Linked DNA regions of Aquitalea magnusonii. The protein of the gene in region 1 binds, or shares a complex with, the protein of each later gene. Links are inferred from orthologs where the notes say so. Each region holds a gene or a part of one and is shown on either strand. Other genes may lie near its edges.

Region 1 (4,988 bases):
TGCCGGACACCTTACCGTGTTGAGCAATATGGCCGCGGATGAGCCGGTGGCCGGCTGGGAAACGGTGCGTGAACTGGGGCGGCGTGAAGATGTGCAGTTCGTGGTGGCCGGGCGGGTGTTGTCCACCGGCGTGGTGGGCAAGAGTCTGCGCCATACCATGTATGAATCCAACAATACCAGCCAGCAGGGTGCTTACTACACCGGGCCGCTGGCCGGGCTGTTTGGCGGTGCTTTCAAATATGCCGCTTCGGCACGCCAGTTCGACCTGGAAGTATGGGTGTACGATGCGCTGACCGGCGCGGTGCTGGCTGACCAGCGCATCAGCCGCATTGCCCAGGGCAAGGTGGTGGCGCAGTTGCCGGTGGATTTTGCCACCGCTGCCTTCTGGCAGGGCGATTACGGCAAGGTGGTGGATGCGCTGCTCGACCAGGCCAGCCGCCAACTGGTGGATGTGGTCAGCTGCATTCCGCTATCGGCCAAGGTGGTGAAAGTGGAAGATGGCCGGCAGGTATTTGTCAATGTCGGTGGTTTGGATGGCATGAAGGTGGGCGACCAGATGCTGCTGTACAAGCCGCGTTCGGCCCAGATCGTGCGCAGTGGCGGCGGTGTGCGTGAGCTGGGCGTGCCAGAGGAACTGTCCGGCACCATCACCATTACCCAGGTCCAGCCCAACTTCTCCATTGCCCAGGTACAAAGCGCCAGGCTCAAGGTGGAAGAGGGCGATTACGTCCGTTTCATGACCCGGCGTTGAGCCCCTGTAAAGAAGCCCCGCGTAATGCGGGGCTTTTTGCTGGAGCTGGTTGCTTCAGGCCTGCTCGGCAAACTGCAGCAGCGCATCGCCGGCCAGGCGGTATTTCACCCATTCGGACTGGGCGGCAGCACCAAAGGATTCATAGAAATCAATGGCTGGCTGGTTCCAGTCCAGCACGCTCCATTCGAAGCGGCCACAGCCGCGGGCAACGGCCAGTTGCGCCAGGTGACGCAACAGTTTTTTGCCGGCACCACTGCCACGTCCTGCCGGGGTGATGTACAGGTCTTCCAGATACAGGCCGTACTTGCCCTGCCAGGTGGAATAATTGAAGAAATATACTGCATAGCCCACCGGCTGCTCGTCCTGCAGGCAAATCAGGCCATGGGCGGTGGCATCCGGCCCGAACAGGGAGTTTTCGATGTCAGCCACGCTGGCCACCACCTCGTGTTCGGCTTTTTCGTAAATGGCCAGTTCGCGGATAAAACCCAGAATCAGTGCAGCATCGGCACGGGTGGCGGGGCGGATGGTAAGGGTCAAGAGCAACTCCTGCTGCGGGTCGGCAGACCCGTCTGCTTCGGCATGATGAAAAAAGGCCGGTTACCCGGCCCGGATGTTTCTGTCAGCAAGCGGTCAGCCCGCCAGCCAGTTGCCAGGATGCGCCTCCAGCCAGGTTTTGATGCTGCGCGCATCATTAACGCGGGCGGAATTGCCTCCAGCGGCCAGCAGCACGATGATCAGCGGCTGCGAACCCACGGTGGTCTGCATCACCATGCAGCGCCCGGCTTCCTGGATGTAACCGGTTTTCTGGATGCTGATGTCCCAGTTACCCTCGCGCACCAATGCATTGCTGTTGCGATACTGCAGCACACGGTTGCGAACCGAGACGATCTGGTGCTCCGGCGTGGTGGTGAAGGTGCGGATCAACGGGTAGTTGTGCGCGGCTTTCACCATGCGGGCCAGGTCGTGCGCGGTGGAGGTGTTGCGCAGATCCAGACCGGTCGGGTCGTAGAACACGGTTTCGTTCATGCCCAGGCTGCGCGCCTTCTTGTTCATGCGCTCGACAAAGGCGGCAGTGCCGCCGGGCAGGGCGGTGCGGGCCAGCGTGGCGGCGGCACGGTTTTCCGAGGACATCAGTGCCAGCAGCAGCATTTCCTTGCGCGGCAGCGTGGTGCCCACGGCCAGGCGCGAGGTGGTGTTTTTCAACCGGTCGATCTCGGCATCGGAAACCGTGACTTCCTGATCCAGTGATACTCCCGAATCCAGCAGCACCATGGCGGTCATCAGCTTGGTGATGGAGGCGATGGGCATGCGCTGGTGGATGTTTTTTTCGTACAGCGGCTCGCCGGTATTGCCATTAAGTACCAGTACCGAATGTGAATTCAGGCGTGGTACGGCATGGTCTGCCATCTGGCTGGCTACCATGACGCCAGGCGGCGCGGCCACTGCCGGCATCGCCAGGGCGGCGGAAACCAGCAGGGCGGCAAATTTTCTCAGCATAAGAGATACACTCCCGTGTCTTGTCGGTGGAGATACAGCCTGTCAGAAAACATGCTTACATCATGTTGATGTGCAAGGATTCTTCATCTCGGCTCGTGATCGGGTTGCTTACATTTTAAACAATGTTTTGCCATTGCGGCAGGCAATTTTCAGATAAATTCTGTTGCGAATCGGGAGTGAGTTCCACACCTTATCGGCGTAAAATCGTTGGACTTGAACCCGCGCGAAAACACCATGCTGCTTACCTTCCCGGATAGTCCTTTCCGTCTGCATCAGCCATTCCCGCCTGCTGGCGACCAGCCCACTGCCATTGCCCAGCTGGTTGAGGGGCTGGAGGATGGCCTGTCCTATCAAACCCTGCTGGGGGTTACCGGTTCGGGCAAGACCTTCACCATGGCCAATGTCATCGCCCGTACGGGCCGGCCCGCCATCATCATGGCGCACAACAAGACGCTGGCGGCGCAGCTATACAGCGAAATGCGCGAGTTCTTCCCGGAAAACGCGGTTGAGTATTTTGTCTCCTATTACGATTATTACCAGCCGGAAGCCTATGTTCCCAGCCGGGATCTGTTCATTGAAAAAGACTCCAGCATCAATGAACACATCGAGCAGATGCGCTTGTCCGCCACCAAATCCATTCTGGAGCGGCCGGACTGCATCATCGTGGCCACGGTGTCGGCCATTTACGGTATTGGCGATCCATCCGACTACCACCAGATGATCCTGCACCTGAAAGAGGGCGAAACCACGCCACAGCGCAGCATCATCAGCCGCCTCACCACCATGCAGTACGACCGCAATGATGTGGATTTCGGCCGCGGCACCTTCCGCGTGCGCGGTGATGTGATTGACATCTTCCCGGCGGAAAGCAGCGACACCGCCTTGCGGGTCAGCTTGTTTGACGATGAAGTGGAAACGCTTACCCTGTTCGATCCGTTGACAGGCGTCACCAAACAGCGGGTGGGCCGCTACACCGTGTTTCCGTCCAGCCACTATGTGACGCCGCGCGACACCGTGCTCAAGGCTTGCGAAAAGATCAAGCTGGAGCTGGCCGAGCGCATCCAGTGGTATCAGAAGGAAGGCAAGCTGGTGGAGGCACAGCGCATTGAGCAGCGCACCCGCTTTGACCTGGAAATGTTGTACGAGATGGGCTTTTGCAAGGGCATCGAAAACTACTCGCGCCATTTTTCCGGCCGCGCACCGGGCGATGCGCCGCCCACCTTGATTGACTACCTGCCCAAGAACGCGCTGATGTTCATCGACGAATCCCATGTCACCGTGCCGCAGGTGGGCGCGATGTACAAGGGCGATGCTGCGCGCAAGAGCAATCTGGTGGATTACGGTTTCCGCCTGCCGTCCGCGGTGGATAACCGGCCATTGAAGTTCCACGAATTCGAACAACTGATGCCGCAAACCATCTTTGTTTCCGCCACCCCGGCTGCGTATGAGAAAGAACACGCCGGTCAGGTGGTGGAGCAGGTGGTACGTCCTACCGGCCTGGTAGACCCGGTGATCGAAATCCGCCCGGTGGCCACCCAGGTGGACGATTTGCTGTCGGAAATCCGCCTGCGCATGGACCTGGGCGAGCGGGTGCTGGTCACTACGCTCACCAAGCGCATGGCCGAGCAATTGGCCGACTACTACACCGAGCACGGCATCAAGGTGCGCTACCTGCACAGCGATATCGATACCGTGGAGCGAGTGGAAATCATCCGCGACCTGCGCCTGGGCATGTTCGACGTGCTGATCGGCATCAACCTGCTGCGGGAAGGGCTGGATATTCCGGAGGTCAGCCTGGTGGCGATTCTGGATGCCGACAAGGAAGGCTTCCTGCGCTCGGACCGTTCGCTGATCCAGACCATAGGCCGTGCCGCGCGTAACCTTAACGGCAAGGCACTGCTGTACGCCGACCGCATTACCGACTCCATGCGTCGTGCCATGGACGAAACCGAACGCCGCCGCGCCAAGCAGCTGGCCTTCAATGCCGAGCATGGCATCGTGCCACAGGGCATCAACAAGAAGATCAAGGACATCATCGACGGCGTGTACAGCGTGGAAGACCAGCGCAAGAAGCTGGTGGATGAAGCCAAAGTGGCGATGATGGACGAAAAGACGCTGGCCAAGGAAATCAAGCGGCTGGAGAAGGAAATGATGGAAGCGGCGCGCAATCTGGAATTCGAAAAAGCCGCCCGCCTGCGCGACGAATTGAAGGCGCTGAAGGAAAAGATGTTCATCAGCGATCTGTAACCCGCATTTATTGCCAGCCCGCTCGCGCTTTCTGCAAGGAAAGCGAGGCACCCTTCTTCAATTGGCAGGGCAAGGGCAATGGCGGGGAAGGGGAAGGGGAAGGGGAATCGATGGGAGGCTGCGGCAGCAATCCGCGAGTCGAAAGTGCTGGCGGTGCCGGAGCGCTGTGCCAGCGCAGCCAACGACGTTGTCAGCAGCTTGAAGCCCCGTCAGTGTGATGCTGACGGGGCTTTGTCTTGCCGGCCTTGTATTTATACAGTCTGGGCTGCCTCGGCTGCCAGTTGCTGCTTGCGGTAGCGTTGGGCCAGCACGGCGCAGGTCATCAGTTGAATCTGGTGAAACAGCATCAGTGGCAACACGATGGAACCGATGGGATGGCCGGCAAACAGTACCTTGGCCATCGGCACGCCGCTGGCCAGGCTTTTCTTGGAGCCGCAGAACACGATGGTGATCTGATCGGCGCGGTCAAAACCCAGTTTGCGGCTGGAGTAGG
Region 2 (5,064 bases), 3.6 Mb from region 1 along the record:
CGCCAGCATGGCGTAATGGGTGGGGCTGCGGTGCCAGGTGTATTTGGCGATATTGAGGGTTTCTTCGCTGGCCGCCTCGGCGGTTTCCAGGTCCTTGTTGAGCATGGCCACTTCGGCCAGTTGTTTTTGCCGGCGCAGCACCACCGGCGACAGGGTGGTGGCCTTTTCCAGGGTGCTTTGTGCGCCGGGCAGGTCGTGATGGATGCGGTGCAGCTTGGCCAGCCAGTCATAGGCTTCCATCACTCTTTCATTATCGGCCAGCACTTCTTCAAACAGCAGCTTGGCTTCGTCGTAGGCTTTCAGGCCGGTGAGCGACTTGGCCAGACCCAGCTTGGCCCAGGCCAGCGGCTTGAGGCGCAGCACTTCCATGTAGAGATTGCGCGCGGTGTCGAAGTCGCCGATTTTCTGGGCCAGGCTGCCCTTGAGCTTCATGAAGTCCAGCGTAAACTCGCCACGCTGGCTGATCTTGCGGCTACAGGCATCAATGGCAGCCAGGTATTCGTGCCGCATGATGGCTTCATCCACCATGCGGAAGGCCTCGCGTCGCCGCATGGCTTTTTCCAGCCGCTGACTGAGCACCTCGCCGGTGAAGGGCTTGAGCAGGTAGTCATCCGGTGCCAGCTCGGCAGCGGAGATTACCCGTTGCGCCCGCCGCTCGCCGGTGACAATCATGAACACGCAGGACTGCTTGATCAGATTGCGTTCCTTGACCTCCTCAAACAGATAGAGGCCGTCGTAGCCATTCCCCAGGTCGTAGTCGCACAGCACCACGTCGAATTCGAACTTGGCCATCTTGGCCAGTGCATCGCCGGCCTTGCTGGCGTACTCAACCTTGTCAGCGCCGAAGGAGGCCAGGGTCATGGCCAGCGCGCGCTGCATCTCCGGCAGGCTGTCGATGATCAGGAACAGCCGGCTGGAGTATGGGTCCTCGTAGGGACGCCGGCTTGACTCGGCACTGCCCTGCCCGGCAGTCAGGCTCTGGTAGGTGGTGGAAGGTAGCTTGTCACTCATGGCGTCATCATCGACCAGCCTGGCTGGAATGTCATTGTTCGGCGGTCAGTTTGGCATAACGCAAATCCAGCCACTTCAACCCGTGTTCGGCAAAATTGATTTGCAGGCGCACATCATTGCCACTGCCCTCGGCATTAATCACCACGCCAGCGCCGAATTTGGCATGACTGACGCCCTGACCAATACGAAAGCCCTGCAGCGACATGGTGCTGGCCGGCGCGCTGGCTTCCTCCAGCCAGGGTGCGCGGCGTGGACTTGCCTGCGGTACAGGTTTCACTGTAGCAGACAGTACCCGAACCAGCTCGGCGGGAATTTCCTCGACAAAGCGCGAACGGATGGGATAGCGGCTCTGGCCGTGCAGCATGCGGCTCTGCGCGCAGCTCAGGTACAAGCGCTTGCGGGCGCGGGTGACGGCCACGTACATCAGGCGACGCTCTTCCTCCAGGCCCTTGCTGTCGTTCATGCTGTTTTCGTGCGGGAACAGTCCTTCTTCCAGACCGGAGACAAACACCGCGTCGAACTCCAGGCCCTTGGCGGCATGCACCGTCATCAGTTGCAGCGCGTCCTCGCCGGCTTCGGCCTGATGCTCGCCCGCTTCCAGACTGGCCGCACTGAGGAATTCGACAATGGCCAGCTCTGGCTGATCCGGGAAGAAACCGGCTGCGGCGCTCACCAGTTCGTCCAGGTTGGCCAGTCGTTCTTCGCCTTCTTTCTTGTCCTGCTCGTACATGGCGCGCAGGCCGGAGTGGTCGATGATCAGGCTGACGGTTTCCGCCAGCGTCATGGCACTGCTCTTGTTGCGCAGGGCTTCGATCAGCAGCACAAACTCGCCCAGCTTGGCGGCGGTACGGCCACCGCCGGCGGCGCAGCAGGCCTGCCACAGGGTGACGCCCTGCTCACGGCTGATGGCTTGCAGGTTTTCCACGGTGCGGGCACCGATGCCGCGCGCCGGCACATTGATGACACGCAACAGGGCGTTGTCGTCATCCGGGTTGCTGACCAGGCGCAGATAGGCCAGCGCATGCTTGACTTCCTGGCGCTCGAAAAAGCGCAGGCCGCCATAAATGCGGTAAGGCAACTGGGCATTCACCAATACATGTTCCAGCACCCGAGACTGCGCGTTGGAACGATACAGGATGGCCATGTCGGACAGATTCATGCCCTCGCGCTGCAGGTTCTTCACCTCGTCGATGATGAACTGGGCTTCATCGCCATCGGAGTAGGCTTCGTACAGGCGGATCTGCTCGCCCTCGCCCGCGTCGGTCCACAGATTCTTGCCCAGGCGGCCATCGTTGCGCTCGATCAGGGCATTAGCGGCATTGAGGATGGTGCCCACCGAGCGGTAGTTCTGCTCCAGCCGCACCGGCTCGGCCACCTGGAAGTCGCTCAGCAAGGCGCGCATATTGCCCACTTCGGCACCGCGGAAGGCGTAGATGGACTGGTCGTCATCGCCCACGGCAAACAGCACGTTGTGCTCGCCGGACAACAGCTTGAGCCAGGCGTATTGCAGGCGGTTGGTATCCTGGAACTCGTCCACCAGGATATGGCGGAAGCGGCCCTGATAATGGGCGCGCAAGGCGGCATTGGCTTGTAGCAGTTCGTAACTGCGCAGCAGCAGCTCGGCAAAATCCACCACGCCTTCGCGGCGGCACTGGGCATCGTAGGCGGCATACAATTCCACCAGCTTGGCTTCGTAGGGATTCAAGGCGGGTGGCAGACGGTCGGCCCGCAGCCCGGCTTCCTTGTTGCCGTTGATGAAGCTTTGCACCGCACGCGGCGGATATTTCTCGTCCGACAGCTCCAGGCTTTTGAGCAGGCGTTTGATGGCGGCTTGCTGGTCGGCGGAATCCAGAATCTGGAACGCCTGCGGCAGGCCGGCATCGCGGTAGTGGGCACGCAAGAAGCGGTTGCACAGGCCGTGGAAAGTGCCAATCCACATGGTGCGCACATTCACCGGCACCATGGCACCCAGCCGGGTATGCATTTCCCGCGCCGCCTTGTTGGTAAAGGTGACGGCCAGAATGCCGGAGGGATTGACCTGACCGGTGGCAATCAGCCAGGCAATGCGGGTGGTCAGTACCCGTGTCTTGCCACTGCCCGCGCCTGCCAGTACCAGCGCACTTTTGGCCGGCCAGGTGACGGCACGCAGCTGTTCATTATTCAATCCGGCTAAAAGCTCACTCATGACAGGTATTTCTTCTGGGCGTGGTTGATGGACGCATTTTACACCAGCTGGCCGGCATACCGTGGCCAGGTATGCGACAGGCCACAGGCGGCTGCGGTCGCTGTGCTTGCCTGCGGTGTCGGCCAGGGGTTAATTTCGCTGAAACCATCTCCCACTGCCACCATGCATCTACGCCTGTCTTTCCGCTTGGCCCTGCTGTTGTCACTCCCCGCCCATGCCGCCGGACTGACCGCCTATACCGAACATGTGCCGCCGCTGACCTACCAGCAAGACGGGCAGATCAGGGGCTATGCCAGCGAGCTGCTGACCACCATGGCAGGCAAGGCGGGCCTGACGCTCCGCCAGCAGCTGCTTCCCTGGCCACGCGCCTATGTCACGGTGCTAAACACGCCGGATAGCGTGCTGTACAGCACGGTACGCACGCCGGAACGGGAACAGCAGTTCCGCTGGCTTGGGCCCATTGGCAAGCGGCGGGTTTATCTGTACCGGCTGGCCGTGCGTAATGACATTCAGTTGACAACGCCAGGACAATTGCAGCAATGGCGTATTGGTGCCGTGCGTGGCTCGGCCTCACAAACACAGTTGCAGCAACTGGGTTTAAGGCCGGGCATCGAACAAGACAACGCACCGGATGATGCCAGCAATCTGGCCAAGCTGCGGCTGGGCAGGGTGGACATGATTGCCATGCTGGACTGGGCCATGTACTGGCAACTGCAGCAGGCGGGCATCAGCAGCCAGCAGATCAGGCCGGTTGCGCTGCTGGATGGCCAGGAGCAGTACTGGTTTGCGCTGAACCGGCAGACGGCCGCCAGCACCATCACCCGGCTGCAAAATGCGCTGCGCGGGCTGGAACACAGCGGGTTTGTAGCGCAGTTGCAGCAGAAATACCTGGGGCCGGATAAGCAGACCGCCGCGCTGCCGGATTTCAGTCAACAGTTTCAGTCGGCCCGTTGGCGCCCGCTGCAGCGGCATCGCTAGCTGCCGCCAGGCGAGGGGCTAGGGATCAAGCCAGGGTATTGATGGTGCGCCCCAAGGTGCTGAGGCCCTCGCCAACTGCCGTCAGCCCATGTGCCACCGCGCTACCGGTGGCACCGGCACCGCTGCTCAAGCCGCTGCCGGCGGCCTTGGCGGCAGAGTCCAGTTCGGCCACCACGGCTTTTGCTCCCTGACGCAATACGCTGTAGGCCGTGAGGCCAGGTGTTACGGCGGCAACGCCACTGATTGTGCTCATCTCGTTCTCCCCATACCGTTTTTACTTTTTTGATACCAGCGTTGGCTGGCGTGTAAATTTACGTTATGCGGTGTTAAGACAATCAGCCATTTGCTTTACATTTTCTTACCTTGTTTTTTAATCAATAACGCTAATTAACCAGCGGTAAAAATACAATAAAAGGAGTAATTAAAGAAACAGGGAGCGGTAAAATGAAAACACTGCTGACTCAATTATCGATCTGCCTGACATTTACCAGCCTGCTTAGTGGCTGCGCCTCTTCGCCACAAACACTGGTTACGGCACCCGTACATATCAGACCGCAATTCACTCCGGTGGCACTGGAAGATAGTCCCGGCTCCATTTATCAGCCAAACAAGGCCATGCTGCTATTTGAAGAGCCGATTGCCAGCCGTGTTGGCGATGCACTCAAAATCAATATTGCCGAGAACCTTTCCTCCAGCAACAATGCCAATACCTCGACCAGCCGCACATCCACCATTTCCGAATCCGGGCCGGGTGCGCTTTCATCCATGGGTGGTTTGCTGAAGGAAATCTTTGATTACAGCGGCAAAGCAACGGGCAGCAGCAGCCTGAAAGGCACCGGCCAGGTGACGAATGCCAACCAGATCAGCGGCAGCCTGATGGTTTCAGTCAC

What was found.
Region 2: the proteins of uvrB (region 1) and uvrD are in contact, whole or in part, in a crystal structure (PDB 7EGT), measured with the Thermus thermophilus proteins. The link is inferred for Aquitalea magnusonii from one-to-one orthologs. Residues at the interface, in WP_096411307.1 of Thermus thermophilus: Glu23, Leu25, Arg26, Asp27, Gly28, Glu29, Arg30, Phe31, Arg55, Glu326, Asp327, Phe328, Glu379, Ser382, Gln383, His398, Gly400, Arg401; in WP_096412145.1 of Thermus thermophilus: His654, Arg656, Phe657, Gln666, Asp668, Glu669, Lys680, Arg681, Leu682, Ser683, Lys685, Tyr686, Ala687.

The regions. Positions count from the first base shown.
Region 1 is NZ_AP018823.1:982,845-987,832, forward strand. The notes cover bases 2,087-4,988. They hold uvrB (excinuclease ABC subunit UvrB), read left to right. Parts: upstream 2,087-2,482; coding sequence 2,483-4,495; downstream 4,496-4,988. Other genes in these bases: DLM_RS04835 (serine hydrolase), read right to left, coding at 2,087-2,248; DLM_RS04845 (bile acid:sodium symporter family protein), read right to left, coding at 4,747-4,988. Outside these bases: DLM_RS04825 (flagellar assembly protein T N-terminal domain-containing protein), read left to right, coding at 1-751; DLM_RS04830 (GNAT family N-acetyltransferase), read right to left, coding at 806-1,288; more of DLM_RS04835, read right to left, coding at 1,382-2,086. UniProt on the Escherichia coli protein: The UvrABC repair system catalyzes the recognition and processing of DNA lesions. A damage recognition complex composed of 2 UvrA and 2 UvrB subunits scans DNA for abnormalities.
Region 2 is NZ_AP018823.1:4,561,462-4,566,525, reverse strand. What follows is about bases 620-3,597. They hold uvrD (DNA helicase II), read right to left. Parts: upstream 3,197-3,597; coding sequence 1,043-3,196; downstream 620-1,042. Other genes in these bases: DLM_RS21395 (substrate-binding periplasmic protein), read left to right, coding at 3,224-3,597; DLM_RS21405 (response regulator), read right to left, coding at 620-1,011. In the rest of the region: more of DLM_RS21405, read right to left, coding at 1-619; more of DLM_RS21395, read left to right, coding at 3,598-4,174; DLM_RS21390 (hypothetical protein), read right to left, coding at 4,200-4,427; DLM_RS21385 (flagellar basal body L-ring protein FlgH), read left to right, coding at 4,619-5,064. UniProt on the Escherichia coli protein: A helicase with DNA-dependent ATPase activity. Unwinds DNA duplexes with 3'-5' polarity. Translocates on single-stranded DNA with 3'-5' polarity. Initiates unwinding more efficiently from a nicked substrate than double-stranded DNA.